DNA from 3 places in the Exiguobacterium sp. E17S genome. Region 2 is predicted to be linked to each of the others. Evidence: riboswitches for the same ligand, from Rfam matches in the RefSeq annotation. Region 2 holds a riboswitch; each other region holds the start of a gene.
The links. A riboswitch is a leader RNA that binds a small molecule or an ion and turns the genes downstream of it on or off. The one in region 2 is predicted to bind thiamine pyrophosphate.
Positions count from the first base shown of each region.

Region 1: another riboswitch for thiamine pyrophosphate. It lies ahead of AC3B4V_RS11810 (ECF transporter S component); the one in region 2 lies ahead of tenA (thiaminase II).
Region 3: another riboswitch for thiamine pyrophosphate. It lies ahead of thiD (bifunctional hydroxymethylpyrimidine kinase/phosphomethylpyrimidine kinase); the one in region 2 lies ahead of tenA (thiaminase II).

Region 1 covers NZ_JBYLRU010000003.1:148,183-159,157, reverse strand. The annotation lists gene AC3B4V_RS11820 (GNAT family N-acetyltransferase) at 1-1,188, shown strand, start outside; gene AC3B4V_RS11815 (50S ribosomal protein L25/general stress protein Ctc) at 1,434-2,111, shown strand; TPP riboswitch at 2,207-2,306, shown strand; gene AC3B4V_RS11810 (ECF transporter S component) at 2,406-2,978, shown strand; gene AC3B4V_RS11805 (ABC transporter ATP-binding protein) at 2,975-4,504, shown strand; gene AC3B4V_RS11800 (energy-coupling factor transporter transmembrane component T family protein) at 4,476-5,198, shown strand; gene AC3B4V_RS11795 (NAD(P)/FAD-dependent oxidoreductase) at 5,254-6,285, shown strand; gene AC3B4V_RS11790 (alpha/beta fold hydrolase) at 6,358-7,176, opposite strand; gene AC3B4V_RS11785 (hypothetical protein) at 7,331-8,599, shown strand; gene AC3B4V_RS11780 (hypothetical protein) at 8,596-9,852, shown strand; gene AC3B4V_RS11775 (hypothetical protein) at 9,854-10,090, opposite strand; gene AC3B4V_RS11770 (antibiotic biosynthesis monooxygenase) at 10,209-10,538, opposite strand; gene AC3B4V_RS11765 (hypothetical protein) at 10,571-10,975, opposite strand, start outside.
Region 2 covers NZ_JBYLRU010000001.1:274,830-285,804, reverse strand. The annotation lists gene AC3B4V_RS01460 (class I SAM-dependent methyltransferase) at 1-945, opposite strand, end outside; gene AC3B4V_RS01455 (sporulation protein) at 1,056-1,829, shown strand; gene AC3B4V_RS01450 (glycoside hydrolase family 3 protein) at 2,005-3,921, shown strand; gene AC3B4V_RS01445 (hypothetical protein) at 3,953-4,249, opposite strand; gene tenA (thiaminase II) at 4,301-4,996, opposite strand; TPP riboswitch at 5,070-5,176, opposite strand; gene AC3B4V_RS01435 (DUF1002 domain-containing protein) at 5,371-6,252, shown strand; gene abc-f (ribosomal protection-like ABC-F family protein) at 6,529-8,328, shown strand; gene AC3B4V_RS01425 (alanine/glycine:cation symporter family protein) at 8,525-9,988, shown strand; gene AC3B4V_RS01420 (diacylglycerol/lipid kinase family protein) at 10,126-10,975, shown strand, end outside.
Region 3 covers NZ_JBYLRU010000005.1:31,166-42,140, reverse strand. The annotation lists gene mce (methylmalonyl-CoA epimerase) at 1-340, opposite strand, end outside; gene AC3B4V_RS13840 (hypothetical protein) at 604-747, shown strand; gene AC3B4V_RS13835 (peptidoglycan DD-metalloendopeptidase family protein) at 819-2,048, shown strand; gene AC3B4V_RS13830 (murein hydrolase activator EnvC family protein) at 2,254-3,531, shown strand; TPP riboswitch at 3,595-3,705, shown strand; gene thiD (bifunctional hydroxymethylpyrimidine kinase/phosphomethylpyrimidine kinase) at 3,821-4,624, shown strand; gene thiM (hydroxyethylthiazole kinase) at 4,605-5,372, shown strand; gene thiE (thiamine phosphate synthase) at 5,362-6,000, shown strand; gene AC3B4V_RS13810 (hypothetical protein) at 6,207-6,455, shown strand; gene AC3B4V_RS13805 (ArsR/SmtB family transcription factor) at 6,511-6,879, shown strand; gene AC3B4V_RS13800 (CHASE3 domain-containing protein) at 6,925-7,563, opposite strand; gene AC3B4V_RS13795 (YitT family protein) at 7,757-8,623, opposite strand; gene AC3B4V_RS13790 (hypothetical protein) at 8,760-9,362, shown strand; gene AC3B4V_RS13785 (formate/nitrite transporter family protein) at 9,546-10,382, shown strand; gene AC3B4V_RS13780 (YkvA family protein) at 10,419-10,838, opposite strand; gene AC3B4V_RS13775 (aminopeptidase) at 10,937-10,975, shown strand, end outside.

The DNA of each region.
Region 1 (10,975 bases), on a different contig from region 2:
TTCGGCTTCACACCAATCGCAGCAACGCTCGGTAGTGGCGACGCCCAGTTCGTACCGATGTTGTTGTCGCGCGCAACATACGAACGGTCCGTCATCGCGGACGTTTTACGTCCTCTGCATTTTCTAGCCGGTCCGGTCGAGGTTGCACCAACAGTCCGCCAAGCGGCGCAACAAGCACCGCGCCCGCATCGGACGGCTTCGATGCGCCAGCTCGATCAAGATTTACGTGGTCGGATATGTCAGTTGCTGGATTTGCCACATGTCTCGATGGCTGTCGGCAGTGGTACGCTCGCCAACGATATCGTCGCACAACAACTGAGTGGACATGGGTTGATCCTAAACGGTGGTGAGTTCGGTCAACGCTTGATTGATCACGCGGCACGAGCTGGGAAGTCCTTTGATGTCCACTCGCTTCCACCCGGTCACCCGATCGACTTGGAACAACTCGCGAGTCAACTGCATCAAACGGAATACGACTGGATCTGGTTGACGCACTGTGAGACGTCAACGGGCGTCCTCTACGATTTCGATGCGGTAAAAGTGCTATTAGATCAACGAACCGCACTCATCGTCGATGCGATCAGCGCCGTCGGAACCGGACGTTTCTCATACGCTGGTTGCAAATTCGTCACGACCGTCTCCGGAAAAGCAATTGGTGGTTTACCGGGTCTTGCGTTCATCGGTCATACAGACAGCATCCTACCTTCTCCACGAATTCCACGTTATCTGGATCTCGGACTCTATGCGGAAGGCGTCGCCTTTTCCGGCTCATCGAACTTGTTGCTTGCTTGTCAGGCAGCGCTCGATGCCCTTGATCTCGATCAAGCCGCCATCAAGATGACTTATCTCGAACAGGCCGTTCGGGCGACTGGTTTCAACCTGCTTGCGACGCAAGAAGCACAAGCGCCGGGAATTCTGACGATCGTCCATCCGTCGGCAACCGCTTTAGGAGACGCTCTCCGGATCCAGGGCTATCATGTTCAATATGAAAGCGACTATCTCGTCCATAATCAATGGCTCCAAATCTCAACGATGGGACAGACGACGATGCGGCACATCGAACGTCTCATCCGTGTATTAGTCCGTGAAAACCAACGCATCACCATAAAAAATGAAAAAATGAAAGACCTCTTAACCCTTGATTTCAAGCGGTTTGGAGGTCTTTCGACTTTAAAAAATAAAAAATAGAGGTTTAAGGATTTAAAACATAGGGGTATAAACTCACTAGCACCGCATCAAACCGGTGACTTACTCACACATGTTTCTCAATATCAGCGTAATGACCTGGGAGAGAAATGCAAAGTCACGAAAGCGTCAGATTCAAAAGAGTCTGAAACCGATTGTCTTAGCATGTTTCATATTGTTCAGGACTTGTCCTGCTCCTACATTCATTACCTTTTGAGGGCTATACCAAATTCAAGGGGGAAATGAACATGTCAGTTAAATTAACAGCCGAAAAACGCGAGGTACGTCCACGCTCACTCCGTAAACAATTACGTCATGAAGGAAAAGCTCTTGGTGTCGTGTATGGTTACAAAGTGGAAAGTACACCAATCGCATTTGAAGAAAAAGAATTGCTTAAAATCGTTCGAGAAAACGGTGAGAACGTCTTGATTTCACTGAAACTCGACGGTAAAAATATTAACGTCTTGATCAACCGTCGTGATATGGATGTCTTCACACCAACTGTCGATCACGTTGAATTCATCGCCGTTAAAATGGATGAAGAGACAGAAGTCGAAGCAGACGTCGTACTCGTCGGGGAAGCAGCTGGCGCGAAAGTCGGTGGATTCCTATCACAGACACTCTTTAAAGTAACAGTCGCAGCAACACCAGATAAATTACCAGAGAACGTCGAAGTCGACGTCACAAACCTCGAAATCGGCGATTCAATCTCTGTAGCTGATCTTCCGGAACAAAAAGATTTCCGTATCGTCACAGAAGGCGACATTCAAGTCGCAGCTGTCGTCGAATCAACGCTCGAACAAGAGCTTGAGGAAATCGAAGAAGCAGAAGCTGAGGCACAAGCGGAAGCTGGCGAAGACAACGAAGCGGAAGCTACGGAAGAGTCTTCAGAAGAAGCAAAAGAAGAGAACGAAGATAACAAATAAGTCGTTTATCGATACGCCCTTCGTGGCGTATCGTTTTTTTGTGTCTTGACAATAGACAGAAGATTGCCTAAAGTGAACAGCGTATCATCTATTACCATATCCACTAGGGGAGCCCATTTGGCTGAGACGATTCACTTCGGACCCTTCGAACCTGATCTAGTTCATACTAGCGTAGGAAAGTGGAGCGATCACATCCAATGACTCCTGCTGCGCGCAGTTTTTCTGAGGACCGCTCTCTTTTTACGGAGGGCGGTCTTTTTTGGTGTCTCCCCCACTTAAAGGAGGACGAACACGATGCAACACTGGAAAATGAAAGAAATCATGGTCATGATGATGCTCGCCGTCGCTTGCGGCGTCATCTATCTCGGTTGGTCAACACTCTGGTTACCGATGTCTGCAATCTTCGGACCAGTCGGTGCCAACTGGATGTTTGGGATCTGGATCATCGCGAGCCCGCTCGTCGCAGCAATCATTCAAAAACCAGGTGCTGCTCTCATCGCGGAAATCGTCGCGGCAGCCGTCGAGCTGTTCACGGGTAGTCACTTTGGTTTATCGGCTCTTCTCATCGGGGTCTGCCAAGGGCTTGGTGCGGAACTCGTCTTTGCGATGACGCGTTATCACCGTTATGACACCTGGACATTGATGTTATCGGGTGTTGGAGCCGCAATTGGTAGCATTGTCTATAGTTTGATCGCGAACGGATTCGGTTACTACACGACGACGACGTTGCTTGCGACAACAGGTTTACAATTGATCAGTGGTGCATTACTCGGCGGTTTGCTTGCAGCGATTCTCGTCCGTCGCCTTGTTGCGACCGGTGTCTTGAACGGGTTTGCGGCAGGACGTGCGAAACGGGAAGTCGCATGATTACTGTCGACGATCTCAGCATCCGCTATCCGGGTCAGATGAAATCGGTGCTCGATCATGTATCGCTGACGATCGAACAAGGAACGACCCTTTTGCTTGGACGCAGTGGGAGTGGCAAGACGACACTGCTTCATGCCCTAGCCGGACTGACACCGGAGACGATTGAAGTCGAACAGACTGGTACCGTTACCCGGTCCGGTTCGGTCGGAGTCTTATTTCAAAATCCAGAAGAACAATTCTGCATGGAAACGATCGGACGCGAAATCGCTTTTAGTTTAGAAAACCGGTCGATTCCACGTGCGGAGATGGAGGAACGAATTGAACGCTTACTTGCACTCGTCGGTCTCCCTCTCCCCTTCTCGACACCGATCGCGAGTCTATCCGGGGGGATGAAACAGCGCCTCGCGCTCGCCGCGGTCCTAGCGCTCGAGCCGGCGATCTTATTACTCGATGAACCAACAGCCCAGATTGATCCAATCGGACAACACGAGCTGATGGCGTTGATCTTTCGGATTCAGAAAGAACACGATTTAACGATCGTCTTGATCGAGCACCAACTCGATGTCTGTTTACCGTACATCGATCAGGTTGTCTTACTTGAGAACGGAACGATTACTGCGACGGCGCATCCGCAGGATTTGTTCTCGCAGGCTTATACAGAGCTTCAATCGAAAGGCATCGCTGTTCCTTCTTTGTATCCGTACACGTTAGAGACGCTACCCATAGATGGACCACAAGCAGCGCGACTTCACGTGCTTCCTCCAGTCGCTACAGCCGGCATTCCCTTGTTGCACGTCGCTGCATTATCGACGAAAGCCCCTTACCCGCTGACCGATGCGACATTTTCCCTGCAGACAGGAGAATGGGTGATGCTGCTCGGAGCAAACGGCTCCGGGAAAAGTACATTACTTGCAACACTCGGTCGGTTGCTCTCGCATCAAGGAACATATCGGTTCCAGGAACGTCCGGCTCAGCGTTACTCCCGGCGACGCTTTTATGAGCACGTCGGCTATGTCTTCCAACAACCGGATCTGCAGTTTCTCAAACTGACGGTCGAAGCAGAAATCGACTGGAGTCACCGGGCAGCGACGAGTGACGAGCGCACAACATTACTCGAACGGCTGGAACTCGCATCCGTCAAACAGCAGTCACCGCTTGCGCTTAGTACAGGGCAACAACGACGACTCAGCGTTGCGACGATGCTAGGGCAGACGAAGGATTTGTTGTTGCTCGATGAACCGACGTTCGGACAGGATGGATTGACGACACGGCGGCTCATGGAACAGTTGTTGACGGAACAACAAAACGGAACGACGCTCGTCATGGCAACACACGATATGGAACTCGTCGCCCGATACGCGGATCGTGTCCTCGTCATGGAGCAAGGGCGGATTGCTTTTGACGGACGTCCGAGCGAGTTATTCGCTGACGTTCCGTTACTCGAACGCTGTCAGCTGCAACGTCCACTTTCTTACCAATTCCAGGAGGTGAAGCGCCATGCAGACGAACGCGTCACCGTTCGCTAAACTCAATCCTGTCATCAAGGGGAGCGGATTGTTTTTGATCATGTTTGCCTTAATTGCAACGAACGACTGGATCAAGACGTTGGTGTTCCTGAGTTTTGCTATCGCCTTGCTACTCCTCTCCGGATGGAGTCCTGTCGATTTCTTGAAACGGCTCGCACCTTACAGTCTATTATTCTTATTGACGTTCTGGATGATGGCGGCGTTTGGCAAAGGTACGAACACGCTCTGGTCGTTCGGTTGGTTTCATGTCACGTCGGAAAGTGTCGTACATGGCTGGTTACTTGCCTTACGGATGGCGACGTTCGTCTGCTTAAGTTTCGCTTTCGTCACGACGACCGATGCGACCCGGTTCGTGATGAGCTTGATTCACCAGGCAAAGGTGTCCCCTCGCTTCGCGTATGGGTTCCTTGCCGGGATCCGCTTTCTGCCACAACTGGTCGAAGAAGTCCGCGTCTTGCGGCAAGTCCGAATGATTCGAAACGTGCACAGTCGCTTTCCTGGTGATGCGTTCCTATCAATCGGCTTACCGCTCTTCTCGCGATCGATCCAGCGGGCAGAACGGATGGCAATCGCTTTCGAAGCCCGTCATTTTTCAGCAGAGCGGACATATTATGAAGTGCCAGTCGTTCAGCGCCAGGATATTATCTACCTCGTGGTCATCCTCCTGTTCATCAGTCTTGTCTTTTGGCTATGATTACCGCCACCCGTATCCGGGTACATTCTAGCAAGACAGATTGAAGGAGAACGACATGAAACGAATCCTCTTGATTGGTGCAGGACACGCTCACCTGCATTGCATTACCAATGGACCAACAGAAGACGTCGAGTGGCTGATTTTAAATGCCTCGACGTACCAATATTACTCGGGCATGTACTCCGGACTTGCTGACGGAACGTACGATATCGATGAGATCCGTATCGACGTCGCCGCATTGTGTCGCGCCAATGATAAACAGTTCATCGAAGAGACCGTCATCAAAATCGACCCCGTTGAAAAAGTCGTCTTCGGTGCATCCGGCAGGCGTTACACCTATGACGTCGTCTCGACGAATATCGGCTCGTTCGATTGGGCGGAAGATACGACACGATTATCGATCAAACCGAACTACCGGTTACCGGATACATTAAAGCGACTGCAACAAGCAAAGTGTCCAGTCGTGATTGGAAGCGGTGCAGCGGCTGTCGAGATGGCGGCGTCCTTAAAAGTAGCGGGTGTACCGATCACACTGATCACGGATCCCGAGTTACTTTCAGGACACCCCGCAGCAGAAGCGATTGCGAGACGCTTACAAGAACTCGATGTATATTGGATTCGAGAACGGCCACTGAACGAGGCGTCTCCTCTCCGCTTTTCACATCATCCACCAATCGAGTCAGATGCGATCATCCGCTTGACAGGTGCGAAAGCTCCAGCATTGTTTGCGGACAGTAAGCTCTATACGGAAGACGGATTTCTACTTGTCAATGAACAGTTGCAAGCGCTCGATCATCCGAGTCTGTTTGCTGCGGGTGACGCAGCGACCCTCGTCGCTTATCCCGATATTCCGAAGAATGGCGTCACAGCTGTCCGGCAAGCACCGATCTTACTGGCAAACCTCTTACGGTACGTCCAGGAAGAGGCACTGCAAACCTATCGTCCGCAAACGAACTATTTGACGATTTTATCGATGGGACCACGTCATGCAGTTTCAATGTATGGCAATCAGTATTCGACTCACCCGTTCGGTTGGTACCTGAAGCGCTGGATCGATCAACGGTTCATGCGGAAGTATCGCCCTTAAAAGTGTGCGCCGGCGCACGCTTTTTTCTGTACACAAAAACAAGCCATGGACGGGTGTCCATGGCTTGTTGGATTAGACGGTTTGATTTCCTTTAACGTACGAGAGTAACGTTTCGTTGAACTTCTCTTGTTCATCAAGCAACATACCGTGCCCACTCTCTTCGAAGACTTCAAGTCGTGCATGTGGGATTCCCTTTTGCATTTCTTCCGCGAACTCGAACGGACAGACTTGGTCTTTTTTACCGTGGATGATCAACGTATCGACTTTGATGTTCTCGAGTTTTCCACGTAAGTCTTCATCACGTAATGCGATTGCTGACTGAATCGTACCGTGGGACGAAGCGGCGATGCTAAGACCATGGAACCATTGTTGAAGTGGTTCTGGATGCTCCTTCGCAAAGAAGATTTCCCCGAATCCTTTGAGCATCGACGGACGATCTTGTTTCGTGTCGGCGATCAACGCATCGACTTCTTCTTTCGTCATCCCGTATGGATAACCGTCGCGTTGCGTAAACACAGGTGCCGCAGCTCCTGCGAGGACAAGTTTACTAACTTTTGAATCCCCGTATTGCAAGAGATAGGACAAGGCGATTCCTCCTCCCATCGAGAAGCCGAGCAACGTGACATTCGTTAATTTCAACTGTTCGATGACTTCATTAATGTCGGACGCCATCGTCTTATAATCGTATCCCGTTGCCGGCGCATCTGATTTGCCATAACCGCGATAATCGATCCCGACGTAACGGTACCCTTCTTCGACGAGCAGATTCTTTTGATACTCGAACATATTGTTGTTTGCCGGCCAGCCGTGTAAAAAGACGACCGGTTGACCCGATCCGACATCCTCGACATAAATTTTCGTGCCATCAACTGCTTGAATGAATGTACCCATCATAAAACCCCCATAAAAATAGATTGACTGTGCATGCATCTATTATTCCCGAGTCAAGAGATATCAAACATCTTAATGTTAAAGCATTATAGAAAATTCTGTCTATTCTAGAAATTATGGTAAAATATAGTCACTAGGATAAAGGAGGTTTTTCATGAGACGCTATATACATACGGGTATTCTCGCAGGCGTAGTCTTACTTGCCGGATGCGGTAAAGAACAATACTTAGACCTTACATACGATGTTAATTACTGGGGCGGTATTTCGACTACCTTTGATGGGCAAGAGATACCGGATCTCCCGAAAAAACAAACCGCTGCTTTGTTGAAGGTTTGCCAGCAAAAACCAGACATGAAGCACTTACCTGATCGATATGTGCAACACGAAGGATTTGACTTATACTTCCTGCCTCCGAGTATCCAAGGGCGTGAGTTCCAACACGTCCGTTTCCTGTCAGACGAAAAAAAGGACTATCTGGCGTGTCAGCCGATTCGCCATGCGGATTATGCGGTCCATCAGATCAAGCGTAGTGATTATCCATTCGTCGATTGGTCAAAACAACCGGTTAAAGCTAAATCGACAGTCGTTCGCTTTGGACCCGTTCCAAAAGAAGTGACAGATCAACAAAAACAGGAAAACGAAGATCGTAAAGAAGTAAAAGAGCTCGGACGGTACCTTTTCCCGTCCTATCAACTATCTTTGCCACCGGAAGGACAACTCGTCGTCTACATGAAAGAGAAAGGCAAAGATAAAGAACAAACACTCTTTGAGACGACCGAGTCACTATCCGGTTCCGAATTGAATTTAGCTTTTCGCGCTAGTCCGGATGGTGGTGTCCAACAATCGTCGATCGAGCTGATGTTCAGTGGTGACCGTGTCGGATTCCCTTCGACGATTCAAGAATATATGAATGGACAAGCCTATCAGATTGAGCGAAAGCAACTGCCGGATACGATTGCGACAGGTCAGACTGTCCAGTTCGCAACCGTTCGGAAACAAGAGGACGGAAAAGTCGTCCAAGAAACATCGATATATTTGCGTTTTAATAAAACCTACACAAAACCAGTGAATTACGATTATGGATTCCTTCAAGCATCCACAAGCGATTATGTCGGTTTCATCCATCAATCACCGAAACAGCTCATCGATAGCGATTATAAGTTCGTCTCAGCAATACCGGATAAACTAGCGAAAAAAATCGCTCAGGAATTAAAAGAGACCGACGTCATGGAACCACAAGGCACAAAACTAAAGCAGAAAAAATTAACGTTGATGCGCGAAGGGAAAAGCCAAATGTTCGAGCTATTCGAACGCAAACGCGCCAAAAAACTTGAAATCTATGTCGTTAAAAAAGGATCAAAGAACGGTGCGAAGCTGTCAGGTACGACCAGTGAAGCACTTAGTGAGGTGCTTAATCAATGAACAAACGTTACTGGATCGGACTAACACTCGGTGCAACGCTAGTATTAAGCGGTTGTCAAAGTGATGCGCCGAATTTTAAATGGGATTACTTATCACAACTATATGATGGAGGACAATTTAGTGATCAAGGTCCAAGAACCTTGTCAGCGAAGGAACGAATCGTCATCCAAAAAACGTGCGCGTCGAAAGCGAGCGATGCACCCGAAGATTACTCTGTCGGCGGCATCTATTCCGTCATGATGGCGAATCCATTCGATGACTATGCAGGTCAAACCGTTCGTTACGTTCAATCCGGAAAGAAGACCTACTTATATTGCGAAACGCCATTAAAAAGTGGATATTATCCGCTAGCAAAGAAAGACGATGTCTTCAAGAAGACAGCTCTGACTCCACAACGACAGAACTTTAACATGAAGCCTACTGTATTAAAAAAAGACGATCGGTTCATTCGTAATGAGAAGGTTGCCGATCACTCCGCTCGAACATTAGAGCTCCCAGGTTCAGGTTACCTTGTCATCGACGCGACGGATGTCACGAAAAAAGATTCACGGACGACGATCTTTACGTACACGCATTCACTCACACCATTTACACGTGACGTCAAACTCTATCTCGTCTACAATCAACAATTCGGTTCGACTTATGACGTGATGGTGCGCTTACCCGAGTTATACGGTGGACGTCATGTGGAACGCCCGATTCATTCGATGAAACAACCGGGCAAGGTCCGGTTCATCCCGGGTGACGGGACACCGGAACATTACGGAACGCTCATCGCAACGGAGAAAAACGGAAGCGAATTCCGCTATGAATTATCGATTCGACATACGATGGAACGACCGCCTGAACTTCAAGAGCCGGAACAGACAGCAGACGACGTCGTAGCGGATAACTTGGAAGTGACGCTATTCCATCAAGAGCAGTTCCAGCATATCCGTTTTGAAGAAGATGATTTTACTTCGGAAAAAGGCTTCGATTGGGACAAAATGATCATGATGACGAGTGATGAATCCGGAAAATTACAAAAAGCCATCAAGACGAGTGAACAGTCTGATGTGCGGGGAAAACGGGCGAAGTGGAAATACCTGACGTTCCGAGAAGGGACGAAAGGACAGCAATACGAAGTTTATCTCGACAAGCGTGTCAAAAAGACCGACATTTACTTGAAGGATCCGAAACGTGACGTGTCGATTCACTTATCAGCAACAGGTCGTGACATCATCCTTCCTTTGTTCGAGCAATACGAAAAATGACTCACGCCATGAAGACGAGATGCTGGAGCAAATAAATCAAGGAACACCAGAAGATGAAGGCAATTCCCTCTCGCAACCACTCCTTACGCGTCAACGGTTCACGTAAGAAAGAGACGCAAGCAAACAGCAAGACGAAGAAGTAGAGATAAATGAAGCCACCGCTCGTCAAGAAACCGAAAAGCAGGATCATACCCCCGAGGACGGACAGGCTAGAGACGACAGGTTTACGATATACCATACAGTGCCACCTCGTTTCATCTAGTTTGTTAGAATATACCCAGATTACGGAAAAACACTCTAATCTATAGTTACAAACAACACCCCTTGAGAGACTTCCTCCCAAGGGGTGTTGTTTGTTATTCCGTTGCGGCACTGTGATCAGCGACGATCGCATATTCCGTGACGGTATTCGACGTCACGAGCGGTTTGACTTCGGACGTTCCGTTATCCCGCTTATGGTGCACGCCTTTGTACGCTTGACTCTCTTGCCACGCATGGAATGCTGCTTGATTCGACCACGTCGTCATGATCGTGACGATGTCTTCTTCTTCCTGACTGACATCGACGAGGACTTGCATCCGGTGGAATCCTTCCATCCGTTCGATTCCCTTCGTCGTCTTAAAACGCGCTGCGACCTGATCTGCTGCACCTTTGACGACGTGTAACTGGTTCATGACGATCCACATGTTCTTCTCCCCCTTTTTTCGTCTTCAGTATACTAGAAGTCACGGGTCGTAGAAAACACGGATGCGTTGTCGCTTGGTAACGTCAAGCGTTGGATCGTCTCTTTCCCGTCTACGCTCGTCGCGATCATCTCGAAATAGAGCGAATGCGGGAAGGCATCCGGTAACGGTTGGACGGTATGGAAACGTTCCTGATCTGCTACCGGCAATGAGCGTTGCATCGGACGAAGGGGCGCTTCGCCTTCAGCCGTCGTCTTATACGGCTCGAACCGGATCGATTTCATTTGCTTCGAACCATTCATGCCGTAGGCGACAAGGTATCGACCTTCGTCCGTCGTCAACAAACGACCTTCAAACCAATCCGACTCCCTCGTCTGTTTCGAGCGAATGATTCGGTCGATTCGTTGTGACTCATCGGTTTGTTGCAGGAGCAAAAACAA
Region 2 (10,975 bases):
TGTCGCCAGTGACGCGAATTTTTCTTTGATCAGCCCATGCTGGAGCATGACATCGAGTGGCGAACAGTCCAGTTGACGGTTCAATTCCTTTTGACAGCACGGTACGCTCAGGATGACCGATGCATTCCAGTCAACAGCTCGCGCGAGTGCGACGTCAGTTGCGACATCACAAGCGTGAAGTGTCACCATCAGGTCGACTTCCGTCTCCCCTGTGTAATCATGAACGTCTCCGACACGGAATGTTAGATCGGTATAATCCAGATCACGCGCAATTTGTGTACATTCTTCGATGACTTCTTTCTTTAGATCAAGACCTGTCACTTCGAGGTCGAATCCTTTGACGACTTTTAGATAATGATAGAGAGCGAACGTCAAATACGACTTCCCGCAGCCAAAGTCCAAGATCCGGAGTTTTTTTCCTTTTGGTAAGGCAGCGATGCTATCCTCGACGAATTCAAGGAAACGATTGATTTGTTTAAACTTATCGTACTTCTGTTTTTTGACCTGACCCGCTTCCGTCATGACGCCTAAGCGAATCAGAAACGGAACCGGCACACCGTCTTCTAATAGATAGGTTTTTTTCCGGTCATGCGACAAGAGAGCTTTCATCGGCTCCTTTTTGGATGTCTTGATCGCGACTTTCATCTTTTTCGAGAGCTGGAATTGCCATTCTTCTTCTTCAAAACGGAATAAGAATTGACGGAATTCCGTGAACCAGTCATCGAGTCGTCCGACGAAATCGTCAATTAAAATATTTTCATGCTTCATAACGCGTTCAAATTGAAACTCTACCTGCATCATCACCGTATCTCTTAATAGAATCGGTTTTACCTTGATTCGTCGGAGATCATTTGATTTTTGACGCGGATTACTTATCGTTGCATGGATCAGTGTTCCTTGCGTGATTTGCGAGGCAAGACTCGCTTTTAATTCATGTAGTTCCACTAGTCGTCCCGTCCTTTTCTGATGTTCTTTCGAAACTGTAGCAAATTCGTACCTGTTCGACAAGTTTACACGCTTCATCATTCGTACGTAATCAAAAGGAGGAATGCATCATGTTCAAAAAAATTCTCTCACAAATCGGAATCGGTGCCGCTACGGTCGATACACGCTTGACGGATGACCGCTGTGAACCAGGCGGTCAAATTCACGGTGTCGTCCATATCAAAGGTGGAAACGTCGATCAAGAAATCGATCGAATTTATCTTGAATTCAACACGCAGTACAAACAAGAAGTCAATGATAGCACGACGTTTACGACCTTTACGCTCGACCGATTTGCCTTAAATGAAGCGAAGTTCACGATTGAAGCGGGTGTCGAGCGGGAAATTCCCTTTACATTACGCGTCCCGCTGAATACACCACTCTCCGTCAGTCAATCGAAATCGTGGATCGAGACGGGACTCGACATCGCTCAAGCCGTCGATCCATCGGACCGTGACGCTGTCATCGTCGAAGCAAACCGCTACCAAGCAACAGTCTTAGATGCGATGGAGTCACTTGGCTTCCGATTGAAAAAAGCCGATACGGAAAAATTACCTGGACGATTCCGGAAAGATTTACCGATTGCTCAGGAGCTTGAATATTCAGCTCGCAATACACACTACGCTCATAAACTGGATGAGATCGAAATCATCATGCTTCAAGACGGGTCTGGGATTGATTTAATCGTCCAAGTCGATCGTCGTGCGCACAGTCTCGGATCATTGTTCAGTGAAATGGCTGGTGCGGATGAGTCAATGATCAAACTTCGTCTGTCCAATAGTGAATTGCAAGATCAATCTTTCGTCGAACGTCAGCTGACAAGCATCGTGGAACGCTATAGCTAATCAATCGATCGAATTTACTTGAAAGTGATTCCTCTTCAGGGGAATCACTTTTTATTGAATTTTATTTCAATTTGAAATCGTTTACAAATAAAACATTGTTTAAACAACCCCCTTGCTATACTGTCCGTATTGAAAAGAATTCCAGTCACGGTTTGACTAAAGGAGGACGTACATCATGAAAAAAATCGGACAGTTCACGTTAACAGCCGGACTCGCAGCAGTACTCGTCTCAAGTAGTTTACCTGTCATGGCAGAGGCAGGATCTTCAGCCGATCGGATCAGTCACAAAATCGACACCATGACACTCGAACAAAAAATCGGGCAGATGATCATGCCGGACTTCCGACAGTGGAATGGCAGCAATCATACGTCGCTTGCCCCAGAAGTCGCGAACATCATCGATCGCTATGATTTAGGCGGCGTCATCTTGTTTGCTGAGAACGTCAGCGAAACCGAACAGACGACGAAACTCGTTCATGATCTGCAAGAAGTCGTCAAACAAGATGCTAGCAACGATATTCCGCTCTTCGTCACGATCGACCAAGAAGGTGGAATCGTTACTCGGCTCGGAACAGGGACGAACTTACCTGGCAACATGGCGTTAGGTGCGACCCGTAGTAGCACATATGCCAATGATGCCGGTCATATCATCGGTTCCGAACTGCGTGCGCTCGGCATCAATGTCAACTTTGGTCCGGTTCTTGATGTCAACAGCAATCCTGGAAATCCTGTCATTGGTGTCCGCTCGTTCTCGAGTGATCCGGAGCTCGTCGGCACACTCGGTTCCGCTCTAATGAAGGGAATTCAGTCTGAAGGTGTCGCGGCGACCGCCAAACACTTCCCGGGTCACGGCGATACGGCGACCGATTCCCACTATGGCTTACCGGTCGTTGACCGATCCCTGCAGGAGCTAGAACAAGTCGAGCTCGTACCGTTCAAGCGAGCTATTGCTGAAGACATCGATATGATCATGACAGGACACATCGGGATGCCGCAAATCGAACCTGAAGTCGTCACGTCGACAAATGGTACCTTCCCGTTACCTGCGACGTTATCGGATGATGTCATCACGGGCGTACTGCGCGAAAAACTTGGCTACGATGGCATCGTCATCACAGACGCGTTGAACATGCAGGCGATCGCCGACAACTTCACGGAATCAGAAGCCGTCTTAAAGACGTTTGACGCTGGAGTCGACATCGCGCTCATGCCGACGATCCTTCGTTCCGAGCAAGATGTCACAAAGCTCGATCAGATTTTCAAGGATGTGATCGCAGCAGTCAAAGACGGTCGCCTTTCAGAGAAACGAATTGATCAATCGGTTGAACGAATCTTGACGCTAAAAGCAGAGCGTGGGATTTGGAACGGTACGACTGACACGACATCCCTAGCTGAAAAAATCGCGCACTCGAACCAAATCGTCGGCAGTCCCGAGCATAAAGCAAAAGAACGCGCGATGACGGAAGCCGCGGTCACACTCGTGAAAAATGATCAGCGGACGTTACCATTCAAACCGAAAAAGAATGCCAACGTTCTTGTGATCGCTCCGGCGGCGGATCAGACGGACAGCATGAAAAAGACGATCGCTTCCTTACCGAAGAACCGGAACTGGCACGTGACGACAGCGAATTACTCGGCTACTACGCTACCGCTCGACCAAAACCCGACATTACGGGCGCAACTCGATGCAGCAGATTACATCATCGTCGGTTCCAACGTCAACACGAGTGCTAAACTACTCCCTACTGCACCAGAACAAGCGATTCCGGCTTCGATCTTCCGCTATGCGAAACAAACGGATACACCATCCGTCCTGCTCAGTCTCCGTAACCCATACGATGTCGCCGTTCAACCGGACGCACCGGCACACGTCCTCGTCTATGGTTTCAAAGGCGACCCGAACGGACCAGACTCCGAAGCAGGCAATCTGAAATCAGCGGGACCGAACCTGCCTGCAGGTATCCGAGCAATCTTCGGAACGTTCAAACCGCAAGGCACTTTACCGGTTGATGTGCCGGTCTTTCAGAACGGTGTCTTTACCGATCAACTGCATCTCGAATTCGGTGACGGCTTTAAAAACTGGAAAAAATGATGACGTGATACACCAAAAGACCGAAGCTCCTTTACAGGATGCCTCGGTCTTTTAACGATTGATACGGATATTCAGCTTCTTCTTTCGCACGATGGTAAACGCGGTATAACCAATAAGTCAGTAGTGCATAGACGACGATGACAAGAACAGCAGAAATGTAGCTCCCCATGCTATACGCTACCTTAAAGTTACGTGTCGAAGCGGATATACCGGATAACACGATTAATATCGGAATGATGTATCCAATAAATCTTACTTTGACTCTACCAAGCATTCGTTGTACAGCATATGCTGCACTGATCACAAGTGCGATCACGACGATTTCCATTCCAATCCCTACTCTCACTAAATGGTATTCCTAATTCTACCATCTAGCGATTCAAGAAGATACCGCTCGTGCTGGAATCGTTTCGTAAACTGACGCAAACGTCTCTTCCGTCCACCCCATATGCCAGAAGAGTAACTCATAGTAACAACTCGTCACGAAATGACGTTTCATTCGCTCGCGTTCCGCTGGGCTCGCTTGCTCCGCCAGCGCATCAAGCCGTGCAATCTGTTCAAAGACGACCTTTTCGAACCATTCCGAGCTATACGTGTCGATCCATTGCTGATAGATTTTTTCTTCCGGTGTACACGTCAGTAATTGTTGCCCGATTTCATAATACAACCAGTAACATGGCAAGATGGCAGCAATCGTCTCACCAAGCGTTCCTTCACTCGCATGATGCATGTGCGAGACGTACGCATATGCTGTCGGTGCCGGTTCAAATGCTTCAAGGTCTGCTGCCGTAATACCGAGCGGCTTAAAAAATGATTGATGTAAGCTCAGTTCTGCCTCGTAAGTCGAAGTAGCATGTTCGGCAAGTGTCGCGATCGTCGCGAAGTCGTCCGCTTTTGACGCTGCCTTCGCTTGAATCTTCGCAAAGTGTTTTAAGTAATAGGCATCCTGCATGACATAATGCCGAAATTTCGAGAGTGGTAACGTCCCCTCCCCGATTCCTTGAACGAATGGGTGCGTAAAACTACTGTTCCAATACGCTTGTGCCGCTTGTTTGATTTCTTGTGTGAATGTCATGATCTCATCCTCCTCGTTTAGTATGAAACGAAAAAACACCACCCCGAAACACACGGGCATGGCGCAAGAAGAACAAGACTTGACGCCACTTCCCTCCGTAAGTACGAACTTAATCAGGTTCAAAGGGTCCGAACGTCTTCGTTCGTCTCAGTCAGCCTACCGACTCCCCTAGTGGTCATTATTCGATTCCCATCCACTATAGCATGCTGAAAATGGAAGTCAAGTTGTCCTCTTTTCGCTATACTATGGAGTGTCAGAAGACGGATGCCGTCTCCATCTACAGACCGATTCCGAACTTCTTTCGTTCTCGTACACTAACTTTAGTACCTGATACTATAATTTATTCTGTTACTTACAAATTGGAGGATTTCATTATGCATACACCAACAAAAATCATGGCATCAGCCGTTATCGCTTCTGCTTTATTACTCCCAACAGCCGTATCCGCCGAACAAGTCGTCGATAAGACGATCGTCACACTCGGGGAGTCACTCGGCGCAAAGGATAAAGCATGGGTGCTTTCACGTCTCAATGCACCGGAAGGCATCACGCCGATCATCGCAACCTCTGCTGACGAAGAAAAATATCTCGGGAAAAACATTCCACAGTCGCAAAAAGGTGGCAACATGTATTCGTCGGCTAAAATCGAACTGACGGAAAAAGGAGATGGACTTTCCGTCTCGACGGAGAACATCACATGGGTGACGAAGGATATGTATCTCAACGCTCTCGTCACAGCGGGTGTCAAAGATGCCGACATCACGATCACTTCTCCCTACAAGGTGACCGGGACATCGGCACTGACAGGAATCATGAAAGCGTACGATCAAACTTCCGCTGAGACGGGAATTAAGTTAAGTGACGAACGCAAGGATTTAGCACAGCAAGAATTATCGGTCACATCAGACGTCGGAAAAACGGTCGGCACGGATAAAGTCGCTGACTTAATGAATGAGATCAAGGCTGAGATCGCCAATCAAAAACCGGAAACCAAAGTCGAGATCGAAAACCTGATTGTCCAAGTCATTCAAAACAACAATATCCAGTTGTCTGACGCACAAATGGACCGGTTGACGAATCTATTCAATCAAATGGAGCAAGCGAACATCAACTGGGGACAAATCGAGAGTGGATTGAAAAATGCGGGACAAGACATCCACGCGTTCGCAACTTCAGAAGAAACGAAAGGATTTTTCGCTAAATTATTTGATGGACTCAGTGACTTCTTCAGTTCAATCGCGGGTGTGTTCAAATAATTCAGACTTCCGTAACTGACAAAAAAATAGTAAACTAGATGTATCTGAAACGAAAGGTGGTGTGAAAAGATGGACTTTGCCGCGTGCAAACACTGGTTGATGGAACAATTGTATCTGTTGCGCGCGATTTTTCATGAAATGGCGTTCTAAGGCACCCGTCTGTCCTTTTTTAAGAACTTCATGAATGAAAAATACTGCAAAGCGCATCTTTCACACGTGATGGAGAGTGCTATTTGCGCTCTCCTTTTTTGATGCGCGCGAAAGGATCAATTGAATATGATGATTTGCGACATTCAACACCTGACAAAACAATTCGGAGGCGAGACGATCTTAGCGGATGTTTCCCTCTTCTTAAACGAACACGACCGTGTCGGTCTGATTGGACGAAACGGGAGTGGTAAGACGACATTACTCCGCTTGCTTGCTCGCCTTGAGCAACCGGACGGTGGTGTCATCTATCAAAAGAGCGGTTTGACGATCGGCTATTTGGAACAACTTCCTGTATATAGTGAGACGATGACCGGACTCGACGTCCTTTGGACAGCGTTTGAAGACATCCTCGCGATCCGTTCTCGGATGCAGCAGTTGGAGCAAATGATGGCGACAGCACCAGAGAATCTTGATGCGTTACTTGCACGATATGCGGAAGCGACGAATGCGTTCGAACAAAAGGATGGCTATCTACTCGACTCGAAAATCGAACGCATGGTGAACGGGTTACACCTTCGTCCGTTACTCACTCGTCCTTTCCACCAGTTGAGCGGTGGTGAACAGACGAAGATTTGTCTCGGTCGCATGTTACTCATGGAGCCAAATCTGCTCATTCTTGACGAACCGACGAACCATCTTGATTTAGCTGCCGTGGAATGGCTGGAGCAGTTCTTACGGGACTACACAGGAACCATCCTGCTCGTCTCTCACGACCGGGTCTTCTTAGACGCCGTCGTCACCTCGATCGTTGAACTCGAGGACGGTGAACTGACAACCTATATAGGGAATTACAGCGCGTTCGTCGTCGAACGAGAACGTCGCTTGATGGAACAGTTCCACGCCTACCAAGAGCAACAGAAAAAAATAAAGAAAATGAAGGAAGCGATTCGTCGACTCCGGCAATGGGCAAACGAAGCGTCTCCACCGAGTGAGAAATTATTCCGTAAAGCAAAATCGATGGAACGGGCACTCGAGCGGATCGAACGGATTAAACGACCACAACTCGAAGCCAAAACCGCTGATGTCTCCTTCTCTTCCACTGATCACTCGAGCCAAGTCGTCTTTCGCGCTGAAGAACTCTCGTTTGCTTATGGAACCCGTCACATTTTTGATGACGTCTCGTTCGAGATCATGGCACAGGATCGGATCGCGATCGTCGGAACGAATGGGAGCGGGAAATCGACGTTGCTCTCACTGCTGCTTGACGAATTATCACCAGAGGCAGGCACACTCACGCGTGGACCATCGAATCGGATCGGTTACCTGTCCCAGCATGCCCATTTCGAGGAGGACGCGCGGTTAATCGACTGGTTTAGAGACCGGATTGCCGTTCCAGAAGCGGAAGCCCGCCATATCCTAGCCCGGTTCCTGTTCTTTGGACCAACTGTCTTTCGGTCCATTTTGTCACTGAGCGGAGGCGAACGTGTGCGATTGCAACTCGCCGTCCTCGTTCATTCGTCGGTCAATGTATTAATTCTCGACGAGCCGACGAATCATCTCGATATTGAATCAAGAGAGACACTCGAAGAAGCACTCGAGAATTTTTCTGGAACATTGATTGCCGTCTCACACGACCGCTATTTCTTGAATCGTCTTTTTCCGCAGATCCTGTGGCTCGAAAATGGTCTGACGCGTTATCATGGTACGTATACGTATGCTCAACAGAAGCGTGCTGAGTTCGCTACGTCTTCCTCACTCCACGTAACCCCTCAAAAACCAAAACGCTTGTCACAACATGAGTTAGAAGTGCAGATCGAGCGGCTTGAACAGAAATTAGCAAAACGTGAAAAACCGACCGATACCGTTTCTAAAAGCATCCAACAGCAACTCGATGACCTATACGAACAATTGCTACAGTATGGATGATTTAGCTTTACTTGCCTGTCACTCTCGATACCGAGAGTGGCAGTTTTTTCGTTCACCTACAATGTTTTTAACTCCTAACATTTAGCTAACTTTATTAAGTTTTAAAATTTTATTTTATTTTGTTGTTGCTTATTGTCTGAAAATTCGTATAATTTAGCGTATAGCTTTTATTATTCTTTGGGAGGAATACACCATCATGAACGCCATTCAGCAAGTCATTCAAGGAAGTGTCGATTACGCCAACAACATTTTATGGTCGTATGTATTAATCGCTGTATTGATCGGCGGCGGGATCTACTTCACGATCCGAACTGGCTTCATCCAATTCACTTACTTAAAAGAGATGTTCCGCGTCACGCTCGATAAAAGTGAACAAACAACAGACGATAAAGGAGAAAGCATCACTTCTCTCCAGTCATTCTTCATCGGTGCGGCGACACGGATCGGTACGGGTAACCTTGCCGGTGTCACGATTGCCGTCACACTCGGCGGACCAGGTGCCGTCTTCTGGATGTGGATGGTCGCTCTCTTAGGGGGCGCGACGGCTCTCATCGAAAGTACACTGGCTCAAGTCTATAAAGTACGCGATACGAAATCGAACGCATACCGTGGTGGTCCTGCCTACTACATCGAAAAAGGCTTAAAGAACCGAGCTCTCGGAATCGTCTTTGCAATCTTGATTGCTGTGACGTTCGGCCTTATCTTCAACTCCGTTCAATCAAACACGATTGCCGCTGCCTTTGACAATGCGTTCGGTATCAACACAGCTGTCGTCGGCGCAGCACTCGTCGTCTTGACGGGACTCGTCATCTTTGGTGGTGTCCACCGTGTCGCGAAGTTCTCTGCAATCATCGTTCCTATCATGGCAGGTCTCTACTTGATTGCTGCTCTTTATGTCGTCGTTACGAACCTGACGGAACTTCCTGGTGTGTTCGCAATGATTTTCAAAAGTGCCTTCGGAATCGAGCAAGCATTCGGTGGCTCGGTCGGTGCTGCAATCTCACTCGGTGTCAAACGCGGATTGTTCTCAAACGAAGCGGGAATGGGGTCTGCTCCGAACGCTGCGGCAGCGGCTGAAGTCTCTCACCCAGCAAAACAAGGTTTTTTACAAACACTTGGTGTATTCCTTGATACGTTGATCGTCTGTACAGCGACAGCAACGATTATTCTCCTCAGTGATAGTTATGCTGCTGGAAATGGCGAAGGAATCGGCATGTTGCAAAACGCGCTCTCCGAAGAATTTGGTGCAATTGCCCCACCATTCATCGCACTCAGCGTCTTCTTGTTTGCTTTTAGTTCGATCGTTGGTAGTTACTACTACGGTGAGACGAACATCGAGTTCATCAAACAAAGTCCAGCAGCCGTCTTCGGTTTCCGGATTGCGACAATGGGCTTCGTCTTCATCGGATCTGTTCTCAGCCTCGGTATGGTATGGAGTTTTGCCGATCTCTTCATGGCAGGCATGACATTAATCAATATGACAGCGATCCTCCTCTTGAGCGGCATCGCTCTCAAAGTCATCAAAGATTATCAGGAACAACGGAAACAGGGACTCGATCCTGTCTTCTCAGCAAAAGCACTCGGGATCGAAAATACGGAGTGTTGGGACGTTGAAGAAGAAGCTCGTCCTGCTGCTGGTGAAGTGCCGCCATCACAATAATTTAACTCTGAGTTCAAACTTCAACACCGAGGAAGCCATGCGCCTACTCGGTGTTTTTATTTGTAAAAAAGAATTTGGATTATGTTTTCATCGTACAGGGAAAAAGTCAACAGATTGCCCCGAAGGAGGAATTCATCTTGTCTCAAGCCATGTTGATCATCAACCCGTCTTCTGGAAAAGAACTCGGAAAAAAACACGCAACGCTTGCTGAGGAAACGCTTGCTACTCGCTTTGAAACCGTCGACGTTCGGTTCACGGAAAAAGAACACGATGCGACGGAATTTGCGCGTCATGCCGCCCAGTCTAATTACGACGCTGTCATCGCCATGGGAGGTGACGGAACGGTCAATGAAGTCATCACTGGGATTGCCGAACAACCGCATCGCCCAACGCTCGGAATCGTCCCACTCGGAACGGTAAATGACTTATCGCGCGCATTACACATTCCGACGGATCCGGAAGAGGCGATCCAGATTCTAGCTGACGCCCCTGCCCGACCGCTCGATATCGGTAAATATGATGACCATTACTTCATGAACGTCATCGCTGTTGGTCTGATTGCGGAAGCCGTCGAGGAGGTCAGTGTCGAACAAAAGACGTCACTCGGATCGGTCGCTTATTTCATTGAAGGTCTAAAAGCCTTCAAGGATCATAGCCCCTATCCGATTGAAATTGATTCTGCTGAGAAACAATTCGATGGAGAAGCGCACTTGTTGATCATCGCCTTAACGAATTCCGTTGGCGGGTTCGAATCCTTTGCAGAAGACGCAAAAGTCGATGATGGACTGTTGCATGGCTTTATCATTACGAAGCTTGGATTCTTTGATGCGCTCCAAGCATTACCCAAACTCATCACGGGTGGATTATCAAAAGCCGATCAAATCGAACACTTCACGACGACCCGTGTCGAAATTCGCTCGAAAGAAGAATTGCCGATTAATGCCGATGGGGATACAGCAGGTCATGTTCCCGTGACTGTCGAGGTAC
Region 3 (10,975 bases), on a different contig from region 2:
GTCGTCGCCCGAACGGCGTCGTTCGATACGTATCTTCTAAAAATGTTAATCCTTGTTGTTTTGCTTCTTCAATCGCTTGATCTAAATCCTCTACACGATAAGCAATGTGATGGACACCTTTCCCGCGTTGTTTTAAAAAACGTGCGATCGGACTATCCGGACTTGTTGGCGTTAACAACTCGATGTGCGCATCATCGAACTCGATGACCGCAATATTGGAAGCGACACCAGGCGCAGGATTCGAGTACTCTTTTGTTAAAGTTCCTCCAAGTACGTTTGTATAAAATGAAATGGCTTCCTGCATGTCGCGAACAGCAATTCCAGTGTGGTCTAATTTCATATGATATCCTCCTTCTATTCGCTTCAGTTTCCCAAAAACACTTCAAAGTTGCAACGATGAGTTACCTTCCAAATGTTTCTATTACATAGAAGAGGAAAGATTTATTTAAAATGAAATATCACTGAAATATTATGGAAGAGGAATGAATGCTATAATCAAAAACGTTCTTATAAAAAAGAAAAACTATTACAGAATTTAAATTTAACTCAAATACTCTACGATAAATCATAAAACATACACTACAGAAAAAGAGGGAATACTACATGAAAAAAACGTTCGCGTCGCTCATCGTTTCCGCACTGGTTCTTTCATCAGCACCTCATTTTGCAGCAGCTGACGATTTAAGTGAACAGAAAGCCAAAAACGAACAACAGCAACAAGACAATGCTAAAAAGCAAAAAACTTAGAGTCTTCTGTTAATCAAGAAGGTCAAAAAATCTCTAAAACACAACAAGAAGTCAATCGACTAGACGAAGCTTTGAACGAAAAAATCTTTGCTGTCGAAGCAAAAGATCGTCAAATCAAAGCGACAGAACGTGAAATCGTTGAACTTGGAAAAGAAATCGAGAAATATAAAGCGAAACTAAAACGCCAAGAAAAACTACTTGGTGATCGTCTTCGTGTCATGCAAGAGAATGATGGAAACTCGATTAAATGGGAGGAAGTCATCTTTGGCGCTAAAAACGTTGGTGACCTCGTAAGCCGTGTCATGGCAGGGAAATCCATTTCAAAACAAGATGATAAAATGATCACGGATTACCAAAATACGCAAAAGCAATTAGCGGATGCGCAACAAGAAGTAAAAGAAAAGAAAGCGCAGTTGGTCGTTGAGAAACAAGAATTAAAACGTCAACAAGCGGACCTTGAATCACAATTAAAAGAGCGGAACAAACGCTTAAAAGAACTACGTAAGAAAAAAGAAAAGTTCGAAACACAATTGATGGATGCAAAAGAAGTCCAACAAATTTTGATTGCGCAAGAAAAAGCGATTGCAGCTGAAAAAGCAGCGCGTGAACGTGAAGCTCGAATCGAAAAAGAACGTCAAGCTCAGGCGGCACGTGAAGCGAAAGCAAGAGCAGAGGCTGAAGCAGCGCAAGCAGCAGCACAAAAAGCAGCAGAAGAGCAAGCCGCTAAAGAAGCAGCAGCTCAGCAAGCAGCACAAGAGAAAGCGGCACAATCGGCAAAACCTTCTGGTTCGACGAAACAATCGGCACCAAAACCATCTACACCAGCACCAGCTGCGCCTGCTCCAGCGCCGTCAGCTCCTGCGACACCTAAACCGTCACCATCATCAGGCGGACTCTTCATTCATCCAACTGCTGGTGCTGTGACACAAGGGTATGGTTCTGCAGGCGGAGAGAACGGTTATACGTTCCATAACGGGATTGACTTCGGTGGTCCAGTTGGCACGCCAATCGTGGCAGCTGCAACTGGTACAGTCATTACAGCATCAGGTGGCGGACCTTACGGAAATCACATCATGATCGCTCACCAATTGAACGGGAAGACATATACGACAGTCTATGCACATATGAGTTCATTGAACGCTAGTGCAGGTCAACGTGTCAGCCAAGGTCAACAAATCGGTACACGTGGTAGCACAGGAAACTCAACAGGTCCACACTTACACTTCGAAATTCACGTTGGTGGATACAGCTACAGTGCAACAGGTCCAGCTAACTCAGTCAATCCAATGTCGATGTTTTAATCGTAAAGAATCGTTGCATATGCAACGGTTCTTTTTTTTTTGTCATTTTCAAAAAACAAATCATATATTACAAAAAACCGTTTTCATTTGAAATGTAAATGAAATTTTTTTGAAACGATTACGGTGCTATAATCTATTTCAGATATGAGAGAAACTTGAATACTATAATAAAATATGAAAAAAACATAAGTGAGGAAAACGATATATGCTAAAAAAACTAATTTCTACCATTGTTTTAGGAGCATTACTTATAACAGGAACGCAACCGATCGCAGCAGCGACCATTAAAGAAAAAAAGGCTGAAAATGCCGCTGAACAACGTAAACTTGAAAAAGCGATCAAAAAACAAGAAGCTAAAATCTCAAAAGAGCAACGTCAAATCAATCAAATTGACGCAGCAATCAACGAAAAGATTTTCCAAGTCTCTGAAAAAAATAAACAAATCGAACAGTTGAACGTTCGAATCGATGAGTTAAAGGCAGACATCGTCCGTTACGAAGAAATGTTACAGAAACAGGAAGAACTACTCGGTGATCGTTTGCGTGTTTTCCAAGAGAACGATGGAAACTCGATTAAATGGGAAGAAGTCATTTTTGGATCGAAGGATTTAGGTGATTTATTCAGCCGTGTCATGGCGGGGAAAAAAATCGCTGAGCAAGACGATAAAATGATTTCGGATTACATCGCAACGCAACAAAAATTAGCAGAAGCAAAACAAGCGCTCGTTGAGAAAAAAGCGGAGCAAATGCAAGAAAAGAAAGTATTGCTTGAACAAAAGAAAGCGTTAAAGCTTCAAATGAAAGAACGTAGTGCCACGCTGAAGAAATTACGAAAAGGGAAGACGAAGTTCACGACAGAACTGTTAGACGCAAAAGAACTTCAAGCGACTCTCGAAGCGCAAGAACGTGCAATTGCGGCAGCGAAGGCAGCCGCTAAAGCAGCGGCTGAAAAAGCAGCAGCGGAGAAAGCGGCAGCCGAAAAAGCCGCTAAAGCGAATGCTCAAACAGCAAAACAAGTAGGTAAGAGTTCGGAGTCAACTGATTCTGTTGCCCCGCCCGTTGTTTCGAGTGGAGGGAAATTCGTTCGACCATCTTCTGGTGGAGTGTCGCAAGGATTCGGACCAGCAAGCGGCGCGAACGGTTATACGTTCCACAACGGTGTTGATTTCAGTGGTTCGGTCGGGTCTCCAATCGTCGCTGCAGCAGCTGGAACGGTCATTACAGCATCAGGTGGTGGACCTTACGGCAATCATGTCATGATTTCTCACTTCCTCGATGGACAAGTGTACACGACTGTCTACGCACATATGAGTTCATTATCGGTTCGTGCAGGACAAACGGTCTCTCAAGGTCAACAAGTCGGGACACTTGGTAGTACAGGGAATTCAACAGGACCACACTTACATTTCGAACTACATGTCGGAGGCTATCAATACAGTGCTTCTTCTCCTCTGAATGCAGTCAATCCATTGGCATATCTGTAATCAAAACGGGCTTCGGCTCGTTTTTTTTTCTTCTCTATGCTACAGTTAAGGCGAAACGAATACTTGAGCAACTAGGGGAGCTGGAGGAATCCGGCTGAGAGGAAAACCAATCTGTTTTCGACCCTATTACCTGAACTGGATAATACCAGCGTAGGAAAGTTGAGCCGAACGGATACCGGAATGCGTGTATAACGCTTTCGTATAGCGTCGACTGCTTTTTTACAGCGGTCGACGCTTTTTTTGTCGGTCACGACTCCCTTACATTGCTCGATGGGAAGGTGAAAAGAACATGAAACACGTACTGACGATTGCAGGATCCGACTCCGGTGGTGGAGCTGGGATTCAAGCAGATTTAAAAACATTTTCAGCTTTAGGCGTTTATGGAATGAGCGTCCTGACAGCCGTCACGGCGCAAAATACGTTGGGTGTTCAAGCGGTGGAAGAGTTATCCCCAGAAATCGTAGATGCCCAGTTAACGTCGATTTTTTCAGACATTCGTGTCGATGCGATCAAAATCGGAATGGTCTCGAATGCGCAGACGATTCGTGTCATTGCTACACATCTCCGCAAACAGACAGTTCCGATCATATTAGATCCCGTCATGGTCGCTAAAGGTGGTCATGCCCTATTGCGGACGGAAGCTGAACAAGCATTGATTTCAGAACTTCTGCCGCTTGCGACACTCGTTACACCGAATTTACCGGAAGCGGAGCGGTTAACAGGACGATCAGTGACCAATCTAGAGGAAATGCGACTGGCGATGCATCAATTGGCTACACAGACAGGGGCAGTATTACTAAAAGGTGGACATCTCTCAGGAGCTGCAACGGATTTGTTGTTTGATGGGGAAGTGGAACATCGTTTCACATCGGAACGGTTAGACAATCAACATACTCATGGAACTGGTTGTACCTTATCTGCAGCGATTGCAGCACGGATGGCGCTTGGAGAAGATTTAACAGATAGCGTAAGACAGGCAAAGAGCTATGTCACGGAGGCAATTCGTCATGGATTTGCTCTCGGACAAGGTATTGGACCGACACATCATTTTCACTCACTTTGGAGGGATACACATGTTTACGACTATTCTTGAACACAAACCACTCATTCACCATCTGACGAACACAGTTACGATCAACGACTGCGCGAACGTCACACTCGCTGTTGGAGCATCACCCGTCATGGCGGAAGACATTCGTGAAGTAGAAGAGATGGTTAGACTCGCGCAAGCTCTTGTCTTAAACATTGGTACGATCGATGCAGACATGCAAGCAGCTCAACGACTCGCAGCACGTGAAGCGGGACGTTTGAATGTCCCGATCGTTCTTGATCCAGTTGGAGCAGGGGCAACGACATTACGTACTGCCTTTTCTAAAGAACTCATTGATCTCGGGTGTACGGTCATTAAAGGAAATGCTTCTGAAATCAAGACGTTACTTGGGGAAGATGGGCGAACTAAGGGAGTCGATGCTGCGGGAGATGCAATGATGGATCGAGAAAGCATTCGTGCATTTGCTCGCAAACACCAATCTGTCCTCGTCGTGACAGGTCCGAACGACTACATCACGGATGGAACGCGTGAAATGGAATTACATGTAGGAACACCACGTTTGGGAGACATCACGGGTACGGGCTGCATGACGGCCTCCTTGATTGCGAGCTTCCTCGGTGCAGGATATACGACATTTGAGGCGGCTGTCCACGGGACATTCGTCATGGGAAAAGCAGGAGAACAAGCAGCCTCCGCGCAAGGTCTTGGTGATTTTAAACGAGAGTTGTTCAATGCCATCAGCCTCATGACGGTGCAAGATCTGGTGGAGGTGACAGAACGTGTCAATTGATTACTCCATCTATGCAGTGACGGATCGTCGGTACCATCCTGGAGTCGCGATCGAGACGGTCGTTGAGGAAGCCATTTTAGGTGGTGCAACGATCGTGCAATTACGGGAAAAAACAGCGCAAGGAAAGGAATTCTTCGATCAGGCAGTTCGGTTGAAAGCACTCACGGATCGACACGACATTCCTTTGATCATCAATGATCGGATTGATATCGCGTTACTCGTCGGAGCAGGTTTGCATATCGGACAAGAAGACATTCCTTTAACCGCAGCACGTCGCCTTTTACCAGATGCCGTGATTGGTGTGTCGGTAGCAACCGTTGCACAAGCGATTGAAGCAGAACGAGACGGAGCATCTTATTTAGGCGTGGGGTCTCTATTTGCGACGTCATCCAAAGCGGACGCTGATTCCATGTCGCATACGATGCTTCAGGCGATTCGGGAAGCTGTACGATTACCTCTAATCGGTATTGGTGGAATCACAGCAACGAATGTCTCCTCTCTGCCCATCCCGTTGGAAGGGTATGCCGTCATCTCAGAAATTTTCGCTAAAGAAGATCGGCAACTCGCTGCGCAGCAAATGACAGATGCTGTGCGTGAATGGCATCAATCACTTCAGAACAGGGTATAATCCGTTCAGAGGTGATTGTATTGAAATGGCAGACGATCCGTTTTCGCGGCTATTGGATTCGATATCGGTTAGAACCACAAATCATTCGAGTCGATAATCAGGGGATCTACCATCTAGGAAAAGTCTTATTTCCACATCCTAATCGTATATCTTATGAGATGGCCCTTTTATTGAAAGAAAAGTATGAAAGACGCTACAAACGTCCGTTGTATATTAAAACGAGCTCGATTGCGACGGAAATTTGGGGACATACTCATTTAGATATTTATTACCGGGCACTTCTTCGTCTACCGATTCCGACTCGGCTTCGTCAACGTTATACGAACCGATTAGAAAGCACGAAAATCATTGACATCGGCGTACGCGCTGTCGATCAAAATCGAATTGTCTGGGATATCGGAGATTACGTAGGAGGATGGTTCGTGTTTTGGCTCATTCGCAGACGAATGCGCTGAACTTGCAATGTCCCGTTTCTCATGGTGCAATATAAGTAGAAACGAGGTGACGGACATGGACATTCCCCGTTGTGAAACGATTGCGATTGATGAACAACGTGCGTCTGAAATCGGACATATCGTTGATACGATTCCGACGCTTGAAATCGGAAAGCTATTTAAGATTCTTTCGGATGCGACACGACTGCGAATCGTTTATGCGCTGACGATCGAAGAAGAACTATGCGTTTGTGATGTCTCGGCCTCTGTCGACTGTTCGATCGCGACAGCGTCGCATCATCTTCGATCTTTGTTGAAACAAGGACTCGTCAAGTTTCGAAAAGACGGTAAAGTCGTCTATTATTCCCTGGATGACCATCATGTGTCATCGCTTGTACATATGGCGATGGAACATGTACAAGAGGGAAAAGCAATGCCTGAATGAGTCTTTAGAATAAACGAAAAGCGCAGCTTTAGCTGCGCTTTTCGTTTATTCTAAAGACGATTGTTCTGATCCTTTTGGAGCGAAGTGGTGGAAGAAAAAGACCGTGGCACTAATCAATAAAAAGGACAGGATGGAGAGAGCGAGACACATCCATTTATATGTAGCGATTAAAGTATCTGATTGTTGTAATTTGCCTTGAAGCGTTTTATACAAATCATCTTTCACACGGGATAAGTCTTCGAGAATCGTTTGAGTCGTCTGAGTCGATTGTCTAGCAAGACGTTTTGCGGCTGTTGGACTTTGACGTTCATAGACGACAAACACGCGTTCAATTTCAGACTCCCAGACATTGTTGCGGCGAAGGAGATCCTTAATCGTCCCTGGAGTAGTCGACGATTGGTTCAGACTATTGCGCAAATCATGGATTTTAGACGTTGAAAAGTAATATTGTTCGATATAACGATTATCTTCATACAATAAGAGACCACGAACCGCATTGGCACGATCTCGATTGTGTTCGACCAACTGATCTACCTGATTGATTAACGGTATATCATGATCCTTCATTTGCTCGGTCATCGTTGCAATCGTCCGATAACCGGATAAAGCATAGATGATCGGGATAGAGGCGAATAAGCTGATCAAGAAAATCAGCAGAATACGCTGACGCCAAAGAGAGTGCATGCAATCATTCCTTTAAATAAAAGACATGTCATAAGCTTAACTACTATCGTAAAAAAAGTGAAGCCTGTCTATTTTTTGAATAGGGATAATGACTGAAAAACTGAATAATACTAATAAAAAAGCAGGAAAGATGATGCAATACGAGAAGCTGTTTTAAAAAGATGAAAAAAGCACAGCTAAGCTGCGCTTGGTGTTAAAACGAATACGAATGTTCTTTGTAATTGCCAAAAACAGTATGGATTTCCGAAAATGTAACGAATGCATTCGGCTCGACAGAAGAGACGATTTCTTGCAAACGGACGATTTCGTTATTTTGAACGACGACATAGACCATTTTTTTCGTTCGGTTGGAGTATCCTCCACGTGCATCGAGAATCGTGACACCACGACCGAGTTCTTTTGTAATGACTTCATTGATTTCATCTGCTTTCTCACAAATGATGATACATTGCTTAGAAGCAGAATAGAAACTGTAAACCGTCTGAAGGGCTTTCGCACGAACAAAGCTCATGATGAGAGCATACATAACGTGTTTAAGATCGAATACCCACCATACAAGGATGTAAATGACAAGATCTTGCATCAGAAATATACGAGGAAGTGGCCAGTTATGAAAACGAGCAAAGAAAAACTTTCCAAGAATATCAAGTCCTCCAGTTGAAGCACCACCGAAGAAGATCAATGCCATTGCAAGACCAGAGACTAGACCAGCAAAGATGGAAGCGACGAGCGGATCGTTTAGAGATTCCGGAACGATTTGAGTCGGGATCCAGTCAATTAAAAAGGAAGAAGCAATGACAATAATTCCAGATAAGAACATGAATCGTTTGCGTAGGAAACGGAAACCTAAAAGGAAGAGGGGAATGTTTAAGAGCAATTGCGTTAATCCGATTGGCGTGTGGAAGAGCTCTTGAATAATGAGCGTGATCCCCATGATACCGCCTGATCCGATATCATTTGGAGATAGTAGTAGGCTGATGTAAAGGGAATACAGCAACGTACCAATGATTAAGAAACTGATTTTTTCAACTCTCTTTTTCTGTGGGTGTGTTGTAGTCATGGCAATATGATGAGTGACCTCATGCTCCTCCTTCTGTGAGTATCTGCATGCAAGAGTACGCTCATATGCATAAAATTTCAACCCTTCTTATGAAAAAAGATGAAAAAGGGTATGTTTTTTTAGGAAGGTGATGAAAATGAAGAAAATGTTATGGATTCTTGGTTGTATCTGCTTAGGAATACTAGTTGGGATTCGTCTTTTCGAACAACCCAATGAAAAAAATCAATCATCCATTTGGCATGATGGTGATCTTGTAGCGAGACAAGTGGGTGCCTCGATGATGAATACGGTAGCGGTTCGTCAATTAGCCGAACAACTTCCGTTCTCATCAGAATTAAAACAGGTAGATGTCGAAGGAGAATCGTTACGTCTTGCCTATGAAGTGACAGGAAAAGAGCGACAAGCTTGGATTGGTACCGATACCGGGACACTACAGGTGAATCAGGATTTTTTAAAGGCTCGGTTATCTAAAATTCTGATGCATCATACGCTTGTTTTATTTTCAACGATTCCTGATTTGACCGATCTCGAAATTCACTACACGGATCCGTATTCAGATGCAGATTTTACGATGGACCGGAAAACATTCGACGCCTACACTCCGACCGATATCGAACGAGCTACTTCCTCTTCTAGACGCTTTAATCGTGTCGTCATTGATGGTTATGTGCTCGATGCCTCAAGACGAAACACCTTCTTTGAACGCTTCGCATCACGACTACAGATCCAAACTAATTAGTTGTATAAAGCAAGAAAAGGCATTTTTCACAATCTCGACACAATGATATCGTTTACATCTCGTTCTTTTATAAAAACGATAAAACAGGTCTATTCAATACTTGAACATCTTTTAAGATGGAAGTATGATAATAAATGAACAAACATTGTGAAGTGTTGAACAAAAGAAAGAGAGGTTTCTACGATGAACGAGGTAGAAGCATTAGAAGGATTACGGAATAAAGCAATCAAGTCGACGCGCATGCTACAAATGCGTCCTCTCGAGTACTTAGTTCGTGCCATGTTAGCGGGAATTTTCATTGGATTTGCAATCATTTTTACTTTAAAAGCAATTAACGGTCTATATATGGCGGAGTCACCTGTTGCGACGCTTGTCGGTGGACTGACCTTCGGAGTGGCACTCGTCCTAATCGTTTATGGTGGGGCAGAGCTGTTCACAGGGAATACGATGTATTTCACGACGGCGACGATGCGCGGCTATACGACGAAGATGGATACGATGAAGGTCTGGTTGATCTGTCTAATCGGAAATGGACTTGGCGGATTGGCGTTTGCGCTACTCTTTTCTCAAACAGGAATCATCCAAGAGCTTGGTATGAACAACTGGTTATTTTCTGTCTCAGAAACGAAGATCCACCATACGACGTGGGAAATCTTCACACGTGCTATCTTCTGTAACTGGATGGTCTGTTTAGCGATTTTCATTCCAAAGAACATGAAGAATGAGTTGGCGCAGATCATGATGATGATGGTACTCGTCGCAGTATTCTTTGCTTCTGGATTTGATCACGTCATCGCCAATATGGCACTGTTCTCCATTGCGTTAGTCGTACCACATCCGGATACGATCACATTTGCTGGAGCGATGCATAACCTGTTGCCAGCTTTAGCCGGTAACATCATTGGTGGAGCAGTCTTCATGGGAATGATCTATACGTGGCTGAATAAAGAAAAATTAGAAGTAGATGAATCACGTCAATCCACGACACCTGTTCATATTGCTTCGAAACAAAATGCATAATCAAAAAGCAGCTGTCGCGACAGCTGCTTTTTTCATTCATTCCATATGTTGAAAGCGATCGACGTCTGCAGCCAGTTCTTCGTAAATCGTCTCGACGATTTGTGCATCATCGAAGAGCCCGAGGACGTTATCGTCCGGTAAGGCGTCAACAGGAGACGTAAAGTACAGAACGGCCGTCAATAACAATTGTTCCTGCTCCGCATGCATTTCGAATTTTTTCTGATAGAGAGCACGAAGCATTTCAAGCAGTTGTTTTAATTGAAAATAAAGGACGAGTTCTGCCTCGCGTTCGATGTCCGAGCTTTCTGTAGACGCGATATCTTGCGTCAAGTGCGCAAGTCCGATTTCTGCTCGAACTAACAATTCTTGCTGTGCTTTTTCATCACCAACGAGGTTGAGTGCCTGTCGGTGAAAATACGTATAAGCCGATTTAAAATCGCCGGGTGTGAATTCCATGGTGATGCCTCCTTCTCTTCTCTTTCTAGTTTCGCCTTATTTCTTGCAAAATTGCAACTATTTCGTGAAAATAAAGATACAAGAAAGGGGATTACATAATGCCGACACAAGCAGAATTACAACAATACGCGTCTTTA